DNA from 3 places in the Xylocopilactobacillus apicola genome. Region 1 is predicted to be linked to each of the others. Evidence: predicted binding sites of a transcription regulator. Region 1 holds the regulator's gene; each other region holds the start of a gene.

Region 1 (7,622 bases):
CGAGGGTCCGGTTTGATCCGCCGATGGCAATGATCGGAAAATTTTTAGCAGATTTCAGCCAAGATAAATTGTTAAGAGTGTTGGCGAGGCTAGCACATGCCTTAAAAACGGAAGCAGCTGTTGGCGGATCACCTTGCAAATAGTTCTCGGTGATATTGACTGCACCAAATGGCAGACTAATTCGCTCTTTCATCTGCGCATTTTTAACAAGCACTATTTCGGTTGAAGCGCCGCCAGTGTCAAGGATAAGTCCGTTTTCGGGCGCGAGCGTACTGATCACGCCGTAGTAATCATATTCTGCCTCCTCAATACCAGTGATTACTCGTAATGGAAATCCCATCAGCTCTTCAAATTGGGTTAGAAAAACCGCTTGATTGCGAGCTTGACGAACAGCTGCAGTGGCAACGGCAATGATTTTCAAAGGCTGATATTTCGCATATTCTGCCTTGAATTGAGCGAGAACTCCTAAAGTCCGATTAATCGCCTCAGGTCTTAAGAGCTGTTTTTGCCCCATTCCTTGAGAGATTCTAACCATTTCTTGGCGTCTAGCTAGTACTTGAAATTCACCATTGGAATCGTACTCGGTGATGGTTGTGCGAATCGAATTTGATCCTAAATCTAGGATTGCAATTTTCTGGTTCATTAATTTTCCTTTTTCTCTGCCTCGATCAGAAACTGTTCCTGAATTGGTACAATTTTTGTGGCATTTTTATTATTAATTCGTTTCATGTAAGTTCCATTAGCGTGTTTGGTATAACTTTGCACCCGGTCATTCCACATGCGCTCGAAGATGTTCAAAATGCGTTCTTTTAAATCAGGATCTTCGATTGGAAAAAGCGTTTCAATTCGTCGATCGAAATTTCTTGGCATGACATCGGCAGAGGAAAGGTAACATTTATAATTTTTCTCAGAGATAAAAATATAAACGCGAGAGTGTTCTAACAAGCGTCCGACAATCGAGTGAATGTGTAGATTAGTACTTACTCCAGGTAATTGAGGGACAGCAGTTGTAAGTCCGCGGATTAAAAGATGAACTTTAACACCCTTGGAGCTGGCATCATACAAATTTTTAATTAATTTATAATCGGAGAGGGAGTTACATTTGATCCAAATTTCACAGTTTTCTCCGTCTTGAGCCTTTTTAATCGTTTTTTTGATCTCATGCTCTAATTTTGACCTAAGCATATTTGGGGCAATATAGAGCTTGTTGAGCTTATTAGGCAACTTTTTCTTCCCATTAATATACTGGAAAATCCGTTTAATGTCTTTAGCGTATTTCAGACGGGCTGTAAAAAAACTAAAATCGGTGTAGCCTTTGGCTGTTGCCTCATTATAATTTCCTGTCGCCAGATGAGCAATCGTGCTTTTGTCGTCTCTAACCACTAAAGCCATTTTACAGTGGATCTTAAGATCTGGAAAGCTTGTGTAAACATTTATCCCAATTCCACGCAAATAATCGGCGACTTTAATGTTATGTTCCTCGTCAAAACGAGCTTTAACCTCAATTAAGACATTAACCTTTTTGCCATGTTTTGCTGCATCAGCTAAAGATTTCACAATTGGTGAGTCGTGAGAGGTCCGATAAATTGTTACATAAATCTCTTTTACAGTGGGATCAATTGCCGCTTGCGCAAAGAAATTCACGACGCCGTCGTAACTATCATAAGGATGATGCAATAAATAATCGTGATTTTGAATCTTAGCAAAAATTTCTGTTCCTTCAAGATCGCTTTCGTGATGAGGACTTCTTTTTTGAAAATGGAGATTGGCTGGGGCATTAACAATACTCTGACAAAGCTGGTCAATGAAGTTGTAGTCCCAATCGCCATTAATATGAAATGTATTTAAAGGATTAACGTCAAGGACTTCTGTTAAAGTTTTCAAAGTTTTACGCGGCATTGAGCTGTCGACTGCCAGAAAAATTACAGGAGCTGAGGCTCTTTTTTCAAGGGCAATTTCGACCGCTTGTTCAGTATTCTTGCTCTCTTTAGGCAGACTTCTAATGTCCATATCTTTTAAAATTCGATAAAGGTAAATTTTTTGAGCAATAAAACGTCCTTTAAATTTAGCTTGGATTAATTCTTTAAAGTGAGCCTTAATAATTTGTTCTAACAAGATAAAACAGTTACTTTGTTCTGGTAAGACGAGGAGTCGATTTAAAGGCGGGAGTTTAAAATGGGAAAAAATATGCTTGGAAGGATCTTGGGCACTGATCATCTCTGATACGAAATACATAGCACCGTTTTCCATCTCAGGCCAGGGAATATCCTTTGGCAGAAGTTCTACCTCAATTAGCGGGCTGACAGTTGTAAGGAAATAATTATCAGCAAATTTTCTTTGTTCAACACTGAGTTTTTGGTAGTCTAATAAATTGATTTTGTGATTTGCGAGGTCACCTTTTATTTTTAGCCAAATTTTATTTTGCCTTTTTAACTGCCTCTTAACTAATTTTCGAACTTGATTGAGTTGCGTATTTGGCGCCAGTCCAGATTTATCGGGATTAAAATCACCAGCTTGAACTTCGCGAATTAAACTAGCAACCCGAATCATATACCACTCATCAAGATTTGCTTGAGTAATTTTCAAAAATTTCGTTCGCTCCAAAAGTGGAATCGCGGGCGACTGAGCGTTGTCCAGAATTCGGTCGTTAAAGGCAAGCCAACTAATCTCGCGATTCATAAAATCATGTTGTTTAGACATTTCCATTATTTATTACCATTTCCTATAACTTTATTATAAGATATTTTACTTGGAAAAAAAGGCCCAATCGGATTTAAATCGTCCAAGGGTTTAAATTTGAATCTCCTCGTATTATAATGTTAGTCAAATATAGTCAAGGAATAAAAATGAGCCAATCGAATAATTTATCTGATCTGATTGAACAGTATATTAAAAATATTTTAAATGAGAATTTCGAAGTTGAATTACGACGCCAACAAATCGCCGAATATTTCAATGTAGTTCCCTCACAAATTAATTATGTGATCAAGACTCGTTTCGATGCCAAGCATGGTTATTACGTCGAAAGTAAAAGGGGCGGCGGTGGCTATATTCGAATCGTTAAATTACAGTTTGTCAGCACCAGAGATTTGTTGGAAAAAGTTAAGTCTGAAGTGGGTTCAGTTTTGACTTTAACTGACGCATCTACGATCATTAAGCAACTGATTAATGATGAAATAATAGATGTTCCCTGCGGCCGAATAATTCTTGCAGCAATTGATAACGATGCTTTAGGAGAGTTGGATAAGCCCAGTCAAAATAAATTGCGAGCACATATTTTTAAATGCATTTTAACTAAGCTAGAGTACGAAAATTAGCTAAAATTATTATATAATTAACAAAGAAGATGAAATCCTCATCGAGGAGGTTTAAATTGGATAACTTATTTACGCCCAGTGCTAGGATGGTACTGGAGATTTCTCAAACCAATGCGAAAATGTTGGGCCATTTTGCGGTATCTACTGAGCATTTACTATTAGCATTAGTGCTTGAACCCGAGGGAATTGCAGGTAAAACCTTGCGCAAATTAAACATTAATGAAGCAGATATTCAGGAGGAAATCAATGATTTGACTGGTTTTAGCTCTGATAATAAAATTACAAATGTCGATAAGGAAAGTCTGGGATATTCTCAAAAAGCTAAGGAGATTCTGGCTTATGCAGGTGATGAAGCAAAACGTTTAGGTGCCCTTAAAATTGGAACAGAGCATATTTTGCTTGGAATTTTAAGTGAAGATGACGTTTTAGCAACGAGAATTTTGATTAATCTAGGGTTAAATTTAGAAAAAACTCGCCAATTATTGCTTAAAAAAATGGGAATTACAGATGTACCTGGGAGAAATTTTGGGAAACGACGGATGGGGGCTGGTTCTGAGCTTCAAGGATCTAAGGGAGCTTCAAAGACCCCAACGTTGGATAATTTAGCCCGTGATTTAACTGAATCAGCGCGTAATAACGGGATTGATCCTGTAATTGGTCGAAATCGAGAGGTTCAAAGAGTAATTCAAATTTTATCACGTCGGACGAAAAACAACCCTGTTTTAATTGGTGAGCCAGGAGTTGGCAAAACTGCGATTGCTGAAGGTTTGGCCGAAAGAATTGTTGATGGGCAAGTGCCTTCTGAAATGTTAAATAATCGTTTAATGATGCTTGACACGGGATCACTCGTGGCAGGAACTAAATATCGTGGCGAATTTGAAGACCGCTTAAAAAAAGTGATTAAAGAAATTTCTGACAGTGATAATATAATCCTTTTCGTTGATGAGCTACATACGTTAATTGGAGCAGGTGGGGCAGAAGGTGCAATTGATGCATCTAATATTTTGAAACCGGCTTTAGCCCGTGGCGAAATCCAGTTGATTGGAGCGACAACGCTTAATGAGTATCAAAAGTATATTGAAAGAGATGCAGCTTTAGAAAGACGATTTGCGACAGTTATGGTCAATGAACCAACGGTAGATGAATCTAGGGAAATTCTAAAAGGCTTGCGTGAGCGATATGAACTTCATCATCATCTCAAGATAAGTGATGAAGCAATTGATGCTGCGGTCGAACTATCAAATCGTTACATTACCAATCGTTTTTTGCCGGATAAGGCAATTGATCTTGTAGATGAAGCATCTGCGAAGGTTCATTTAGCCAATTCTACTAGTTCTCAAATGGTAAATATCAGTAAAGAGTTGGCGAAAATAGAGATTGAAAAAGAAGACGCTGTCAAAAATCAAGATTTTGAGCTAGCTGCTAAAATTCGTAAACAAGAATTTGAATTAAGAGATAAATTAGGAGATGCCAAATATGGGGTTAATGTTACTGTCCCACGCTCTGATGAATTGATCGTGACGGGTGAAGATATTGCTGAAATAGTTTCTGAGTGGACTGGGGTCCCAGTAATGCAGTTGACTCAAAAAGAGTCTGAGCGTTTGGTTAACTTAGAAGAATTTTTGCATCAACGGGTGATCGGACAAGATTCTGCAGTATCAGCTATTTCTCGGGCAATCAGAAGAACAAGAAGTGGATTAAAAGATCCTGGCCGTCCGATGGGTTCGTTTATGTTTTTAGGCCCAACTGGGGTTGGGAAAACCGAGCTTGCTAAATCGTTGGCGGATGCACTGTTTGGTTCTGCTGATAATATAATCCGAATTGATATGTCTGAGTATATGGAAAAACATACTACCAGCCGTTTGATTGGTTCTCCTCCAGGATATGTTGGGTATGAAGAAGGCGGCCAATTAACAGAAAAAGTTCGTAATCATCCTTATTCAGTTATTTTATTTGATGAAATTGAAAAGGCTCATCCGGATGTATTTAATCTGCTTTTGCAGGTTTTAGATGACGGATACTTGACTGATGCGCGCGGTCGGAGAGTGGATTTTCGTAATACAATTATTATCATGACTTCTAATTTAGGTGCAACTAGTCTTAGAGATGAACACGAGGTTGGCTTTGGCGCGAAAAATAATGTAACCAGCGATATTGCTATTGAGAATAAAATTCGCGAAGTGCTAAAAGAAACTTATCGGCCAGAATTTCTTAATCGAATCGACGAAATTGTTATCTTTAAGGTCTTAACTAAAGATGAAGTTCGCCAAATTGTTAAATTGATGGTTGGTGTTTTTGTTCATCGTTTGGACGAAATGGGAATTTCTCTAAAATTAACTCCGAGTGCAATTAATTTGATTGCTGACAAAGGATATAATCCCGAATATGGAGCTCGAACAATTAGGAGAGTTTTACAGAATGAATTAGAAGATGTCATGAGTGAACAGCTATTGAGCGGAGAAATTTCTCGTGGCGATTCGGTGACAATTGGTGCTAAAGGGGAACAGTTTAAAATGCGAGTTACAAAATCCACTAAAAAGAAAGATAAGGTCAAAATTTGACGATGATCGAATATTCTTCAACAGTACCCGCAAAAGAAGTTGCGGGTTCTCTTTTTGATTTAGGAATTGATACTTTAATAATCGGAAACAATGATTTTGGGTTACGGTTGCCTACTGACTATAATGTCTTGGAAACTCAACGATTAACGGAAACGGCCCATCAGCTCGGCAAAAAAGTGGTGGTTGCCGCTAATGCTATTTTACATAATGATAAATTGCTTGCTTATGAGAAGTATTTAGCTGATCTTTTAACAATTGGGGTTGATTATGTGATGGTCGGTGATGCAGGAGCGGTGAATTTAATTCAGGAGAAATTTCCGAGCCAAAAATTCATATATAACGGAGAGGTTCTCGATACTAACTCGGGGATGATAAATTTTTGGGGTAACGAAGGAGCATCTTATGTAAGAATTGCGCGAGAGCTTCCTTATGTGGAGCTGGAGGAATTGATTCCTAAATTGCAAGTTCCCCCAATTATGCAACTCTTTGGTCCGATTGCAATTGAACATTCGGCTAGAAGTTTGATTTATAATTATTTGGATTACGAAAATAAATCATCCGAGTTTAATTTTAATCAAGTTTATCACGTTAATTTACCGCAGAAACCAGAAGATATATATACAATGTTTGAAGATCAAAATGGAACTCACATGTACGGGCCAGAGGATCTCAATTTGTTAGAACAGTTACCTGAATTAGTTGTATTGGGAATTTGTCATTATACCTTTGATAGCAAGTTCTATCCAAGTGAGAACTGGTTATCAATTATGGAAATTTTCATTCGAGCCCGCAAATTATTGGAATCAGGTGAGTCGAATTTCGAAGAATTAAACACTGAATTAAAAGAAAAATTACCAGCAGATCGAAAAATTTCGACCGGATTTTATCATTATCAGTTAGGAGATATTAAATGACCAATCAACCAGAAGTTTTAGTTCCCGCAGGAACTCCTGAGAAATTGCATGTTGCAATTGATTACGGAGCAGATGCAGTCTATATTGGAGGTGAGCGGCTGGGGTTAAGGTCAAGGGCCAGCAATTTTTCAATTGAAGATATGCGTGAAGGTGCTGAATATGCGCATGCAAAATCAGCTAAAGTTTATTTGGCGGCCAACATTGTTTGCCACGAAAACGAGTTAACAGATATGATCTCTTACTTGACCGAAGTCAGGGATGCAGGAATTGACGCGATCATCGTTTCAGATCCCGCCATTATTAGCGCGGTTTTAACGCAGGTTCCAGGATTGCCGGTCCATTTGTCGACTCAAGCATCAGCTGTTAATTATGAGGCAGTAAATTTTTGGGCAAAACACGGGCTAGAAAGAGTGGTTTTGGGTCGGGAGACGACCTATGAAGAGATTAAAGAAATTAAAGAGCATACTGATGTGGAGATTGAGGCTTTTATTCAAGGTGCAATGTGTATTAGTTATTCTGGGCGTTGTGTAATGAGTAATTATATGAATCGGCGGGATGCTAATCGTGGCGGGTGTGCACAAAATTGTCGATTTCTCTATAATTTAACTGATGAAACTGGGCGTTCATTGACAGGAGATGAGCAATTTACGATGTCAGCGGTTGACATGAGCCTGATTCCTGAAATTGGCAGAATGCTTTCAACCGGTGTGGATAGTCTTAAAATTGAAGGGCGCATGAAGACGATTCATTATGTTTCGACAGTAGCTAACGTCTATCGGACCGCTGTAGATGCTTATCTTGCTGATCCAGATAATTTCACTGTCGATCCA
Region 2 (7,622 bases), 550 kb from region 1:
GAGCTGCATTTGAACCCGCAGCTGATGCAGTTTTTGCTGCTTGGAAACCATCAACGTCTTCCTTTGCTCTATTTGTTGCAGTATCAACATCAACAGCTGTCTTATCAGCAAACAAAGGTGCAAAATTGGCAGTTCCTGTAATCCCTCCGTGATCGTAAGAACCCGTCTTTGCAGCTGTTGCTTGACCTGGATACCAAACTGTATTTGAAGCACCATCTCCATCAGCTCCAGCAGTATACTTCCAAGCACCAAAGTCTAAGTTAGGTACTGCTAATAGTGAAAGAATAGCGCTAGCAGCATCAGTATGCCAAGAGATTCCGGCGATGGATGTTCCCGTCGCAGGAGTTGCAGTTGTAGCATCTTGACCAACCACAACCGAGCCGTTAGCTCCGCCACCCTTCCATTGGATTGCAGGGTTAGTTGCCGGAGTAGTTGTTGAAGCATTGGCATCACCACCGGCTGCAGCACCGGCACTGTCAGCAAATACTGTCAATGGAGTAGTGATTACACCACCCATGCCGAGCATTGTTGCAGCGACCATTACTGCGCTTTTGTTAAATTTCTTACTCATTAATTTTCCTCCCAAAAGAAATATAAGTATCAACTTACAAGTACCATTTTAACACGTAAAAAGTTCTCGCTCATTCAATTAACCATAAAATATTTGTAAAATTTGACAAAAAGACCTTAGATTACGTGCCGTTTAAATGGGTCGTCGCTAATTCCCTGTGCCAAAATATCTTGACACCACTCTTTTGCCGAGAATAGCGAATGATCACGATAATTGCCGCAGCTGTACTTGTCGGTGCCTGGCACATCGCTCCATTCAATCTCGTTTGCAATAGCTTCAAGTGAACTTTTGAGCGCCTGAGCAACTTCTGTGGTGCTCGGTTCGCCCCAAGTGATGAGATGAAAGCCCGTCCGACAGCCAAACGGCGAACAATCGATCACGCCTGACATGCGATCTCGCAAGAGACCCGCCAACAAATGTTCGATCGTGTGCAAGCCTGCCGTTGGAATCGCTGTTTGATTCGGTTGACAGAGCCGCAAATCAAAATTAGAGATCACGTCTCCTTTTTGCCCCTTCTCTCGGGCGATCAAGCGGACGTATGGTGCCTTGACCAGCGTATGATCCAAGGTAAAGCTTTCAACTTCGGTTTTTATTTTACTCACAATCATCCCTCTTTGATCTTATTCGCCTCTATTTTCGCACAATTTCCCACAAAAAAACAGGCTCACGCCTGCAATTTGTTATTCAACCGTCACACTTTTCGCCAGATTTCTCGGTTGATCAACGTTATAGCCCCGCTGAATCGTTGCGTAATATGCTAAGAGTTGCGCTGGGATTACCGTTAGAAGCGGCGAGAGCACCGAAGCGATGGCTGGCAGCACCAATTGATCCGCTGATTCTGCCAAGTTCTCGCTCACGATTTTCAAAGTTTTCGCTCCCCGAGCCTCGACTTCTTTAATGTTGCCTCGTGTCAGTCCTGCTGTTGCCTGATCGGTGATAAGCGCAATGACGGGCGTCCCATTTTCAATGAGCGAGATCGTGCCATGCTTCAATTCACCTGCGGCGAAACCCTCAGCTTGGATGTAGGAGATCTCTTTTAGCTTCAACGCTGCTTCCAAGCTCGCAAAGTAGTCCTGACCACGTCCGATGTAGAACGCTTTTGGCGTCGTTTCGAAGAATTCTTTGGCGTATCCTTCGATTGCTTCCTTGTTATCCACAATTGTCTGCATCGCATTTGCTGCTAGACTGAGTTCGCTGCGCAGATCAATTTTGCCATCGTCGGTGCCGAGCTTTTGCCCTAAGGCTTTAGCCAACAGCGCCATGACGGTAATCTGAGCTGTATAAGCTTTCGTCGAAGCCACCGCAATTTCGGGACCAGCGTTTAGCAAAACAGTGAAATCAGCCTCACGAGAAAGCGTTGAGCGGTCAACGTTTGTGATCGTCAAGCTCGGGTAGCCCAGCTCTTTCATCTTGACCAGCACTTGGCGGCTGTCTGCGGTCTCGCCGCTTTGGGACAAGAAGACGAAGAACGGGCGCTTGGAAAGGATTGGCAGGTGGTAGCCAAACTCGCTAGCCAGCTCAACGGCGACCGGCATTTTAGCGACTTCCTCGACGATTTGTTTCGCCGCAAGACCTGCATGATAACTTGTACCTGCTGCGACGATATAAATTTGATCAGCCTCAGCCATTTTGGCAATTAGCTGCGGATCAAAGCGATAGTCATCACGTTCGCCTAAGTAAGTGCTCACTAAGCGGCGGATTACTGCTGGCTGTTCGTCGATTTCTTTTAACATAAAGAAAGGATAAGTTCCCTTGTCGACTGCATCGGCGTCCAAGGAAACTTTGTAAGGCTTCCGTTCGACCACCTGATAGTTGGGGTCGAAGATTTCAACGTGGTCGCTAGTGACGATCGCTGTTTCGCCGTCATGGAGTTCGTCGAATTCGTGAGTCAGGCTCAGCATCGCCAGACTGTCGGAGCAGACTACGTTAAAGCCGTCTGCCAAGCCGATCAAGAGCGGGCTTTTGTTCTTGGCAACGTAAAGCTGATCTGGCTGAGTTTGGTCGATCATCAAGAAAGCGTAAGAGCCTTTCATCATGCTGACCATTTTGCGAAAAGCTGCCAGCACGTCTAAGCCCTCTTGGTCGACAAGATATTCCACGAGCTGGACTGCCACTTCGGTGTCAGTTTCACTAGTAAAAGTAACGTTTGACAAGTATTTTGCTTTTAATTCTTCGTAGTTTTCAAGCACGCCGTTGTGCACAAGGTAGAAACGACCGTTAGCCGAAACCTGCGGGTGCGCGTTGTGGTCGCTGGGGATTCCGTGCGTTGCCCATCTGGTATGCCCAATTCCGAGCGTTCCCTGAACCTCAGAGCCGACGGCTGCCCGCAAATCTGCGATTTTGCCCTTTTCTTTCACCAGATGACCCTCTCCGTGCTCTGAAGTCACGAAGATGCCAGCTGAGTCGTAGCCACGATATTCTAATTTTTCTAATCCGTTCAATAAGATTTCTGTCGTATCTTCACGTCCGATGACGCCGACAATTCCACACATATTTTTATCCTCTTTTCAAATTGGTCTATATCTTTTTTTGGATTTAATATTCGTTCAAACCTCGAACATTATGCCATTTATGAGATATGTTGTCAAACGAATTTCCAAATTGGTCTAGTCGGATTTTGAGAGATGGATATGAATTCTGAGGATAAAAAAACACCCACTTTTGAAATGGGTGTTAGTCCGAACTATTTCTTAGCTGTTGGTGTATTAGTCATGATATCATCAATCAAGCCGTAATCTTTTGCCTCTTGAGCGGTCATATAGTTATCACGCTCCGTGTCAGTCTGAATTTTCTTTAAAGTTTGACCAGTTGCTTTTGCGAGAATCTGGTTCAATTTTTTCCGTGTTTCTAACATATGGTTAGCCTGGATTTCGACGTCGGTCTGCTGACCCTGAGCACCGCCAAGTGGCTGGTGGATTAGGACTTCCGCATTTGGCAGCGCAAAGCGTTTGCCCTTGGTGCCGCTTGTGAGAAGGACGCTTGCCATCGAAGCTGCCATCCCCATTGCGATCGTCTGCACGTCAGACTTGATGAAGTTCATCGTGTCCAAAATTGCGAGACCTGACGTGATCACGCCGCCAGGGGAATTGATATAGAGGTAGATATCTTTGTTAGAATCCTGCGCATCCAAAAATAATAGCTGCGCAATGATTGTATTAGCCATATTGTCTTCAACTTCGCCGGACAGCATGATAATCCGGTCTTTTAAAAGCCGCGAATAAATGTCATAGGCTCTTTCGCCGCGTGATGTGTTCTCAATTACTGTAGGTACTAACATTTATTACTCCATTCTTGTTTTATTCAACTCCTGAATAATACTATAAAAGTCAGGGAAGGTCAAAATCTTTTTGACAAATTTGAAGCTTTGCCAAATTCATTTCGCTGGGTTTGTGTAACGGTTACTGAGGCGAGCGAAGACTCTGTTGAAGTTTGTTTAGTTCGGCAATACTCAAGTCCGTGATCTCGCTGATGTCCTCCAGGTCGTAGCCTTTTGCCAGCATTTTGCGGGCTTTCTCTCGCATTTGTTCCTTAAACTTCTTGCGAGCCTCTGCTCAAGTTGCGTGCAATCAACGTGTCAGAGTCCCGCACGCCTCTTCTCTATGTCGCTTAATACTGCTCGCTCCTCCTATTCCAAAAACGAGCAGCTTATCGCTGCCCGCAATTCTTATCTCAACTTTTCGATCTCCGAAACACTCAAGTCCGTGATCTCGCTGATATCCTCCAGGTCATAGCCTTTTGCCAGCATTTTGCGGGCTTTCTCTCGCGTTTGCTCCTCAAACTTTCTGCGTTCCTCCTCCAACTCAACCTCGAACTTCTTGCGGTCCTCCGCTTGAGTCTCTGCTCGAGTATTCAACTTAACGCGTGCTATAAAAGTATCAGAATCTGCACGCCTCTTCTCTATGTCAATTAACACTGCTCGCTCCTCCTTCTTTAAGTTCACATACTCGGAAACTTTCTGCGCATCCACAATGTACTTCGGCGCTTCCTTACTCAATTCCCTCGCTAGAAAATACAAAAACCAATCCCTTAACAACTCACTTAATTTGTCCAGTGGCTTGTGTAATTCTAAAAATATGATCATCGAGTCTTCTTGTCCCCGAGAGTCCAACAACTTCTCTCCCGTCTCATCACACCGATACCTAAAAGTATGAATCGGCAGATCATCGTCAAAATAATTCTCATACAAAATTATGATCTGATACACTGGTCTCAAAGAACTATACTTGTCCTTTTCAATCGTGATGTTTTTCTTCGACGAGTAGTTGTCGGCATATTTCTTGGCAAAATAATACAAATTTCTCTCCGCTAATTGTAACTCTTTTGCCACCTGTAATTCAATAATTACTCCCGTGCCATCTTGTAATTTGGCGTAAATATCAACAGCTGTGTATTCTAGGCGCTCGTTTGTCTTGAATTCCTCCAAGTTATTGAAGTTGTAGGGATGGTCGATATGAATATCCGTAACGACGAGTCCTGTAAAATCTTCAATTAAATGAATCAAAATGTGAGTATTTTCGGCATCAGTGAACGTCTTCTTAAACACCAAATCGTTCGACGGCGTAATAAATCTTCTTGTCATAAGTGCTCCTTCAATTTTATTCCGGCGAAATCAAGTTCTCTTGTGAGCATTCCTCCTTCCTCACTTAAATCCCGCCTATCTATAAATTACGCATAAATTTTATTTTTATTGAATTTTCAGTAAATATTCATATTATTTCATTTTTTTGTATAAAACTGTTGTGATTCGGCAAAACGTTGTTATAATGGAAACAATACAAAAAAAGGAGTACAGAAATGGCAAGAACAGTTGGAATTATGGGAATGGGAAACGTTGGCTCGACCGTGGCACACATCATTGTGGCTCAAGGACTTGCGGATACATTGATTTTGTACGATCGAAATCAAGACAAAGTGAATGCTGATACCCTTGATTTTCAGGACGCAGCAAGCTTATTATCAACTCATACCACCGTTATTAATGGTCAAATCTCTGACATGAAAGACTGCGATATTATTATTTCGGCAATCGGGCGAATCGATTTGATCAAGGTAGGCAACGTTGACCGTTTTGTTGAATTGCGATCAAACGCACCGGGAGTGAGCGATCTTTCTAAAGAGTTAAAGGATTCAGGATTTCACGGAATTTTGCTTGTAATTACAAATCCTAATGACGTCATTACTGGTCTCTATCATAAACATACTGGATTTGCAACCAACAAAGTCCTCGGAACTGGTACTTACCTCGACACTTCTCGGCTAAAGCGTCATGTTGGTGAAGCTTTGGGCGTTGATCCTCGTTCGGTGAGCGGTTATATTTTGGGCGAACATGGCGACTCACAATTTGCAGCTTGGTCTACAGTCCGAGTTGAAGGTCGACCATTTACCGAAATCGCTAAAGAAAAAGGCATCGACTTAGACCAATTAGAAAAGGACACGCGGTTTGGCGGCGGCGAGGTTCATGCAGGCAAAGGTTATACCAACTACGCCGTGGCAACAGCTGCAACCAGTCTTGTCCAGATTATTTTCTCCGATGCCAAATCAGAAGCAATTTGCTCTCATTATAATGAAGATTTTAAAGGCTACATTTCTAGTCCCGCAATTATCGGCAAAAATGGCGTTGAGCGCGTCCTTGAGTTGCCTTTGACTGATGAAGAAAACAAGAATTTGCTCAAATCAGCTCAAACAATTAAAGAAAAAAGCGAACAATTTAGTTAAGTCGAGGAATTTTAGATGGCAAGAACCGTTGGAATCATTGGCATGGGGCATGTTGGAGCAACAATTGCTCACTTGATGGTAGCCAAAGGTCTCACCGACACTTTGATTTTGACTGACAGCAACACCGACAAAGTGAACGCGGATACCCTAGATTTAAAAGATGCCGCCAGCTTGTTGTCCACTCACACAGAAATTATTAATGGCTCAATCTCCCAAATGAAAGATTGCGATCTAGTCATTGCTGCTGTCGCACGGACGGATCTTATCAAGCCAGGCGAGACTGACCGTTTTTTCGAATTAAAAATTAACGTTCCGTTGGTTAAAGATTCTGCGCAGCAGTTGAAAGTTTCTGGTTTTCATGGAATTCTACTGGTTATCACGAATCCCAATGATGTCATCACCGGCCTTTATCAAGAATATACTGGATTTCCTTTCAACAAAGTTTTTGGCACCGGCACTTATCTCGATACAGCGCGCTTAAAACGCAATTTAGGCACAACGCTTGCCGTCGACCCGCGCTCGATCACGGGATATATGCTGGGTGAACACGGGGATTCGCAATTTGCAGCTTGGTCAACCGTCCGGGTCGCTGAGCGACCTTTTAGCGAGTTTGAAGTTGACGGTGCTCAAATTGAAGAAGCAACTCGCTTTGGCGGGCAAGAGGTTTTTGCAGGCAAAGGATACACCAATTACGCCATTGCGAACGCCGCAGTTAGCCTCTCTGAAATTATTCTTTCAGATGCCAAATCCGAGGCGATCTGCTCTCATTATAATAAAGAACTAAACAGTTACATCTCGACTCCAGCTATTGTTGGGCGAAGTGGTGTCGAGCATGACTTGGAGCTTCCGCTCAGTGAAAGCGAAAAGGAAAAGTTGCAACAATCAGCCCAAACAATTAAAGAGAAGAGCGAACAGTTCAGTTAAAGTCCTTGGATATCATCCGGGGGCTTTTTCTTTGGTATAAAAAAAACAGCAACGTTTGTTACCATGCTGTGTTTTGGTTTACTGGATACCCATTTCTATTTAACTAGTTTATAGTACTGCGATGGAGAAGTACGAGACGTTGATATTTTCGTTAAAATATTTAATCCCATCAATTTTTTTAGAGCCTTTCTCGCAGAATAATTACTAACGTCTGCCTCTTTCTCTAATTCAGAAGTTCTTAATTTGCCCTTTTCATACGCTATCTGAAGCGCTTTTTGTTCAACATAATTGAGATCAGTCCATATTTTACCAACTTTCGCCTCTAACGCGTCATTCTTTCTAAAAGAACGCATAACAATATTGTTTTCAAGAATTAAATCTACTGCATTTTGATCTACTTTATAAATAGGGT
Region 3 (7,622 bases), 230 kb from region 1:
ATTCATACTGGTCACCTGACTCGTATCAAAATGCGTCACATCAATGCTTAATAAGGAGCGACACATACTAAACATCGACATCATATTCGTCACTTTGGCAGTGTCAAAGTGACTGACGTCTAAATTAGGAACCTTGTAGCAACTATCAAACATCTGCGACATCGTGGTCACTTGAGACGTATCAAAATTTGTCACATTGATCGATGGCAAAACTCGACAATCTTGAAACATTTTACTCATACTGGTGACTCGACTCGTCACAAAATTGCTCACATCCAAGTTAGCTAACAAAAGGCAATTAGAAAATAGCTCCGACATATTGGTCACCTGCCGCGTATCGAAATGCGTTACATCTAAACTAGTTAATACTCGACAATTACTAAACATTGCAGACAGATCGGTAACCTGGCTGGTATCGAAATGACTGACATCTAAGCTAGTTAACGCATAACAATCCCGAAACATCCCCGCCATACTCGTCACCTGGCTCGTGTCTAATTGTTCAATTCCGGTAATCGTCGTCATGTTTTTTAATTTTGCAAATAAATTATAAATAGATCCATCTACCGTCACACCCGGCGAAATTACTACTTTCGTTATCTGATCAAAGCTCTGATACCACGGCCAATCTTGGTGTGGATAGCCGTATCCATCGAGCCAGGTAAAAAGGTCCCGATCCCAATTCAGGGCGTGGGGATAGATCGTGAGGACATTACTGCTATCTACCGTCCACCAGAGATAATCACCTAAACTAATTGTTTTAGTTCTGGTAAGATCGAAATTATTGTTCTGATCCACAGCGACGACATGTAAATACTTCTTAATTCCATCCGCGCGGTTAACGTTAATCGTGCCTAAACCCGTTGCATCTGCCGTTAAATTTAGATTAGTCACTTCTCCATTAGCATCTTTAACCGGCGTTACCACCCCATTAGGGTTATCATCAATCTGGTAAACAAACCCTTTGATCCCGCTTGTAATCGTCGATTTCACAACGTCTGAATATTTGGTCATCGAAGCCGTTTTTGCCTTCACCCGGTAAAAATAATCAGTTCCCACATCACTTGCCTTAATTTGGAGCGTTGCTTTATCACGGTCGGTCGTTCCGGCAACTGTTGGCATCTCAGGCGCAGCACTATCTTTAACCGTATGATCTTCGCCTTGAGTAGATAGATTCAGCGTACTGGTGTAATAAATCATATTTGCAATAATCTTCGCTTCATCGGGGGTACATGCACTCATCCCATTCCAAATTGAGTGCCCGGTTTGAATCATTGCATAATTATTTTTCGTCACCAGATAAAAGTTGTTATCACCAATCCGCTGACCATTATCGCCCGAAACCTGATTACTGTTTTCATCGAGATAATTAATTTCCTTTGCTTCATCGGCAAAAGAAAATGGCGGCTCATACTCCATCCACCTCTGTGCTCCTCCTTGGTACAAGTAATATTGCCCCGAAGAATGAGAAAATTTTATTTCCAACGTTTGATCTAAGCCAAATTTATACGGATACTGGTTTAAAAAGCCATTCATTGAAAACTTGACTTTTGTTGAACCTAACCCAACGTTGCCGCCCCAACTAGGAAACCCTGGTAAAATTTTTAAGCCTAAACTGGGTCCGAATTGCATCAAATACGGATGTTGATAGTAAACCGTATCATGGCCTAAGATAATCGAACGGCCAGTTTGCCCGTAAGCCACCGTTGCCGCATACGACGTGGCATTCAAATCGTTATTCGGTCCGTTCCCCCCGTTGCCATCCTCTGAACCAAAATAAATTCCGTCATATTGATAGTTTCCCGCAGCATCTTTTAAGTATTGATCCGGGTTACTGTTAAAATCTGCAAAAGAAACCGGCACCACATTGATTAGCCCCATTGAAACGGGCTGCCCCGTGGCTGGGTCTAGTTGATTCATCCATGTTTGCAAATAATTACAATTATCCGGATACACGTTAAGGATCGTTATCTGCTTACCATAATTAGTGGGGGGTAACTGCCAGGCAGCTTCATTACTTGGAAGAGCGGCATCATTTGTCCGCTGAATCACGTAACCATCTGAACTATCAACAACACTATCCCAATTTAAAACCTCGTATGGTTGATTAGAACTATTAATCTGACTATTCACAAATAAATGAAAATCATTAGTTTGAACGACGGTTCCTGCTATTTGTGGACCAATATTTCCCCTGGAGGATACCAGTTTCCCTTTGGTCTTAAATGGATCCGCTAATTCATTTAAACTCGGTGTCTTAAATTTACTCGAACTCCCATGAAGCGAGGCTTGGTCAGCGTGGGTATCCACATTTGGCATTACGTGCCAAAAAACAAAAAGCACTGCTATGACTGTTATCAAAAGTAAAAGTCGTTTTATTTTCCGCCAATTCATCTAAATTCCCTTCTATATGTTGAAAGCTTTTACTTAATGATATCATTAGATATATTCTTCGTTGATCGATTTATCATAATTTTTTTATCATTAATTGATATTTTAAAAAAACTTTTAGTCTAATAATGCCTATTAACAATTCCAGATATCTGAAAAATTAGATGTTAGCACCAAATAATCTTCCTAATCTGATCGAAGTATCGACTGTTATCTGACGACGGTCATATATTCTAGAAGTCGGGATTCTGATTTCATGCGCGCAGCACAAATTCTTCTGACAAAATTTGGCTAATTTCAGGAGTTGTAATTCATTCCACATCATCTATTCCTTTCAAGCATGATAGTCAACTATTTCCAAGTTCTCAGAATCTTTATTATTTTTTCTTCAAAACACGATTAATACTGTATTGATTTGTTCGCCCTTCAATTGTATTAGATCATTGATATTCCCTGAATTATCTAACAACTTGAGAGTAATTTCTTGGATAAAAGCTGATGATAAACTTTTTCAGCCACATGGAAACATCAGTAACTTTCTTTCGAATAAAATAATGATTTAAAACAAAAAAGAGCCAAGGCATGCTCAGCTCTCTTATTTACTTACAAAAACCAACTCTTTATCATTGAGTTCTGCGGTAACCTTTGTATCTGGTAGCACCTTACCTGCGATAATTTCTTTAGCAAGCGGAGTTTCCACGTTGTTCTTAATAAATCTTTGCACCGGACGGGCACCAAAGCTTGGATCGTAAGAACTCTTGCCAATCCATTCCAAGACAGCAGGAGTTACTTCCAATTCGATCCGCTGATCTTTCAAACGGTTCTTGAGATCTTGCATATCGATGCTAACAATTCTGACTACATCGTCTTCACTTAAAGCATTGAACTCTAAGATTGCATCCACCCGGTTTAAGAACTCTGGCTTAAAATGTGCTCTCATGATGTTCATTAACTGCTGATGTAGTTCTTCGCCTGATTCTTTTTGCTGTTGATCCAAAATCAAATCTGCGCCTAAATTACTGGTCATAATAATTAAAGTATTCTTGAAATCAACAGTCTGACCTTTACCATCAGTTAAACGGCCATCATCAAGTACTTGCAGTAAGACATTGAAGACATCCGGGTGAGCTTTCTCAATTTCGTCCAGCAAAATGATCGTATAAGGATTGCGTTTAACCGCTTCGGTTAACTGGCCACCTTCCTCGTAACCAATATATCCTGGTGCTGCTCCGATCAAACGTGAGACCGACTCTTTCTCCATGTACTCACTCATGTCAATTCTGACCATGTGTTTCTCAGAATCAAATAACAATTCAGCTAAACTTTTAGCAAGCTGAGTCTTACCAACTCCTGTTGGTCCTAGGAAAATAAAACTGCCCAACGGTCGATCAGGATCTTGAATTCCTGCCCGAGACCGAATAATAGCATCAGATACGACTTTGATTGCTTCGTCTTGCCCGATCACTTGTTTCTTCAAATCATCTTCAAGGTGCAAAAGCTTCTCCCGATCACTTTGAACTAATTTGGAGATCGGAATTCCCGTTTGTCGACTAATTACTTCAGCAATCTCATTTTCCGTCACCGATTCGTCAACCATCCAGTCAGTATGATTCTTCGAGTTGCTTTCGTCTTCTTCAAGTTCGCGTTCTAATTCAGGCAAAGTTCCGTGCTGAATTTTCGCCGCCATTTCAAAATCACTTCGATTTTGAGCTTCTTGCAGATCATGACGTGCTTTTTCGATTTGCTTCTTCTTTTCATTTAAGCTATTAATCGATTTCAACTCTTGATCCCAGCGCGCTTTCAGCTTGTTATTCTCTTCTTTCGCTTCGGCGATCGCCTTTTTGGTATCAGCCAACCGAATTTCCGAAGCCTTATCAGTTTCCTTCTTCAAAGATTCCTCTTCGATTTGCAGTTGAATCAATTTGCGGTTACTCTCATCAAGCTCTTCGGGCACGGAGTGCATCTCAACGTTGATATTAGCACTCGCCTCGTCCACTAGATCAATTGCCTTGTCGGGCAAATATCGATCGGTAATATAACGATTGGAAAGAGTTGCCGCAGCAACCAACGCACTATCATGGATTCTAACGCCATGATAAACTTCAAACCGCTCTCTTAACCCCCGCAAAATACTAATTGTGTCTTCAACGGTTGGTTCATCAACTGTAACTCGTTGGAATCTTCGCTCTAGCGCCTTATCTTTTTCGATGTAAAGCCGATATTCATCAAGCGTCGTAGCTCCAATTAAGCGCAGCTCGCCGCGGGCCAGCATTGGTTTTAAGAGATTTCCTGCATCCATACTGCCTTCGGTTTTGCCCGCACCAACAATATTGTGAATTTCGTCGATAAAAAGAATGATTCGTCCGTCAGCTTTTTTGACTTCTTTTAAAACCGCCTGCAGACGTTCTTCAAACTCACCACGATACTTAGCTCCTGCAATGAGTGCTCCCATATCAAGGTTGTAAACAATTTTATCTTTCAAATTATCTGGTACATCGCCGTTCACCATCCGCTGAACTAAACCTTCAACGATCGCCGTTTTTCCAACTCCCGGATCCCCGATTAAAATTGGATTATTCTTCGTCTTGCGAGAAAGTACCCGAATCACGTTCATAATTTCCGCATCACGCCCAATAATTGGATCCGCGTTTCCTTTGCGAGCTGCTGCGATCATATTGGTACCATATTTCTCTAGCGCCTTGTAATTTTTCTCAGCATCTTGGCTTGTAATCTTACTGCCGCCTCTAAGATCTTCAACAATTTTCTTCATCTTAGTCTGATTTAGTCCACGGCCTTCCAAGAACTTGGTAAAAGCTAGCTGGCGCAAATTGAATAAAGCCAAAAGGACTGTATCCACCGCCACAAACTCGTCTCCATAAGTCTTGGCGATTTTCTGAGCTTCAGTGAAAAGATTGAGTAAATCCCGCGAGATCGTTTGACCGTAATTTGAATTACTGCCAGAGACTTTAGGAAGATTGGCAATTTCTTGTGCCAACTCCGCGGATATAACCTCATTATCAATTTTCTCGCCGCTAAAGATCGTCGCTCCCAATGAGTCGTCTTGCTCCATAATAGCTTTAATTAAGTGTGGGACATCGATTTCGTAGTTTTGGTTTTCAATTGCTAATTGTTGTGCTGCCTGAATCGCTTCATTTAATGTATTAGTAAATTTATTCTGGTCCATAATTATTACCTCTAAATTCGTTTGCATATATTATAGTCAGGATTGGTCAAATTGTCAAAACATCTTTTTTGACTTTTGGTATAATGTTTATTGGTGAAAAAAATGATAAAAACAGAAAATAGTTATTCAAACTTCGAATGGATTCAAATCATTAACCCGAGCGACGAAGAAATTGGCCAAGTGAGAGCTGATTACAACCTCAGTTGGGAAATGATTCAATATGCAACAGATAATTTTGAGTCGCCGCGCTACGATCATTATGAAGATACTGATCTGGTGATCGTAAACGGGATTGCTGAAAAAGTTAAAAAAGGAGTGAAAATTCAACCAATTGCCTTTTTCATTCAGAATTCCACGCGGCTCATTACTTTTACTAACTACGCAACTAGCCAGATGCTCTCTGACATCATTCAAAAAATGCCCGAGGGTTATAAAGAGTCCATCCCACCTGAAAAAATGCAACCTTTCGATTTGGTTTTAAATGCCTTTTACAATCTGACAGCTCAATATTTAGATGCTCTTTCAGAGGTGGAGCGAAAACGCAACCTCCTGCAAAGCGAACTCTATCATAAACGCAATAGCGAATACTTAAGCGAGCTGCTAAATGTCAAAGTTGAACTTATTTATTATTTAAGTGCGCTCGAAAAAAATCGCGCAACGTTGCAGCAATTTCGAAAAGAATATCAACAAAAAATCGATACCCCCGAGATTAAATATCTAAGAGATATCGAAATTGAAATGAAGCAAGCTTTAGATATGGCCAATATTTCAACCAAGATCATGAATTTGCTTTCCGACGCTTACGAAAATATTGTAAACAACAAAACCAATCGTTCAATGAGCATTCTCACTGTTGCCTCAATTGTTCTGGCAATTCCTGCGATTATCGTCGGATTTTTCGGCATGAACGTCACTTTACCAGGAGAAGAGGAAGCCTCTGCCTGGCTTTTGATCACAATTGGCACGATCCTTTTGATGTTTTGGGTCTATATTATCCTGAAAAAGCGCGGATTCTTTAACTGATCACTTTTTGTTAAAAACTACGCCTGCCAAATAGTCGCCCAGATGCGGTACAAAGGGATAAAACTTAGCTGCCGCTTCCATGTACCATGGCAGATTTACTTCACGCTGATAGCGTTCCAGTAGGGACGCTATTTTCTTTGCCACGACTTTTGAGCTCAAAAGATAAGGTGCAACTGAATGTTCATAATTGCCGCTCGGGTCAGCTTTGGTGAGAAATGGTGTTGCAACTGGACCAGTGTTGACCGTCGACACCTTCACTCCCTTACTTCGAAGTTCAAGGCGCAAGCCATTAGAAAAAGCAATCACTGCCGCTTTTGAACTCCCATAAATCGTCGCTTTGGGCGTTGTAAGCTTGCCCGCCATTGAAGCAACATTAATGATCTGACCAAAGCCCTGAGCTACCATTAGCGCTGCAATTCCCTTTGTCAGATAGATCAGTCCTAACGTATTTGCTGCAAAAGTCTGAGCGATCTCATCATCACTTGTCTCAAGGACGGTTTTAAAATGTCCGCTTCCGGCAAGATTGATTAAGGCTGTGACTATATATTTATCGGAAACTATCTGCACCAAACGTTTAATGGCTTTTTGCTGCGACAAATCACAGCTCATAATTTCAGATGATTCACGCTTAGGATCAATTTTGGCTTGTGATTGCAAAAGTCGTTCAGAACTGCGTCCGACCATCACTACAAAATAATGTCTTTGGACCAAAAGTTTCGCTACAACAAATCCGATTCCCGAAGTTGCGCCCGTCACAATAACTACTCTTTTAGCCATTTAAACTCCTTTTTTTGGAGGAATTTTGAAGATACTGAAATCATTAGCAACTCGAACTCCCGGGAAAATTTTCTCCGCTTGTTTTTGGAGAATTTGAGCCGATTTACCCAGATAACGAGCTGAAATGTGCGTTAAGAGCAAGTGTTTCGCCTTAGCATCTTTTGCCATCTGCGCAACCTGAGTACTCGCCGAATGGTAATATTGGCGCGCAATATCACGCTCTTGGCTGGCAAAAGTACTCTCATGA

The links. The regulator CtsR, encoded in region 1, represses protease genes until heat stress. The targets are predictions, from matches to a motif close to TTGGTCAAAAAAGGTCAAANA.
Region 2: clpP (ATP-dependent Clp endopeptidase proteolytic subunit ClpP) is a predicted target of CtsR. The motif match lies at 3,894-3,914, and genes of this name have one in related genera.
Region 3: clpB (ATP-dependent chaperone ClpB) is a predicted target of CtsR. The motif match lies at 5,608-5,628, and genes of this name have one in related genera.

The regions. Positions count from the first base shown of each region.
Region 1 covers NZ_AP026802.1:1,525,631-1,533,252, reverse strand. The annotation lists gene R8495_RS07505 (Ppx/GppA family phosphatase) at 1-643, opposite strand, end outside; gene ppk1 (polyphosphate kinase 1) at 643-2,706, opposite strand; gene R8495_RS07495 (CtsR family transcriptional regulator) at 2,847-3,317, shown strand; gene R8495_RS07490 (ATP-dependent Clp protease ATP-binding subunit) at 3,374-5,878, shown strand; gene R8495_RS07485 (peptidase U32 family protein) at 5,881-6,792, shown strand; gene R8495_RS07480 (peptidase U32 family protein) at 6,789-7,622, shown strand, end outside.
Region 2 covers NZ_AP026802.1:2,075,698-2,083,319, forward strand. The annotation lists gene R8495_RS10305 (hypothetical protein) at 1-571, opposite strand, end outside; gene R8495_RS10310 (S-ribosylhomocysteine lyase) at 688-1,179, opposite strand; gene glmS (glutamine--fructose-6-phosphate transaminase (isomerizing)) at 1,252-3,063, opposite strand; gene clpP (ATP-dependent Clp endopeptidase proteolytic subunit ClpP) at 3,255-3,848, opposite strand; gene R8495_RS10325 (Rpn family recombination-promoting nuclease/putative transposase) at 4,236-5,150, opposite strand; gene R8495_RS10330 (lactate/malate family dehydrogenase) at 5,366-6,286, shown strand; gene R8495_RS10335 (lactate/malate family dehydrogenase) at 6,302-7,210, shown strand; gene R8495_RS10340 (ATP-binding protein) at 7,306-7,622, opposite strand, start outside.
Region 3 covers NZ_AP026802.1:1,754,923-1,762,544, forward strand. The annotation lists gene R8495_RS08470 (BspA family leucine-rich repeat surface protein) at 1-2,394, opposite strand, end outside; partial or broken gene R8495_RS11195 (HigA family addiction module antitoxin) at 2,558-2,702, opposite strand; gene clpB (ATP-dependent chaperone ClpB) at 2,987-5,575, opposite strand; gene R8495_RS08480 (magnesium transporter CorA family protein) at 5,678-6,598, shown strand; gene R8495_RS08485 (SDR family NAD(P)-dependent oxidoreductase) at 6,599-7,375, opposite strand; gene rnz (ribonuclease Z) at 7,376-7,622, opposite strand, start outside.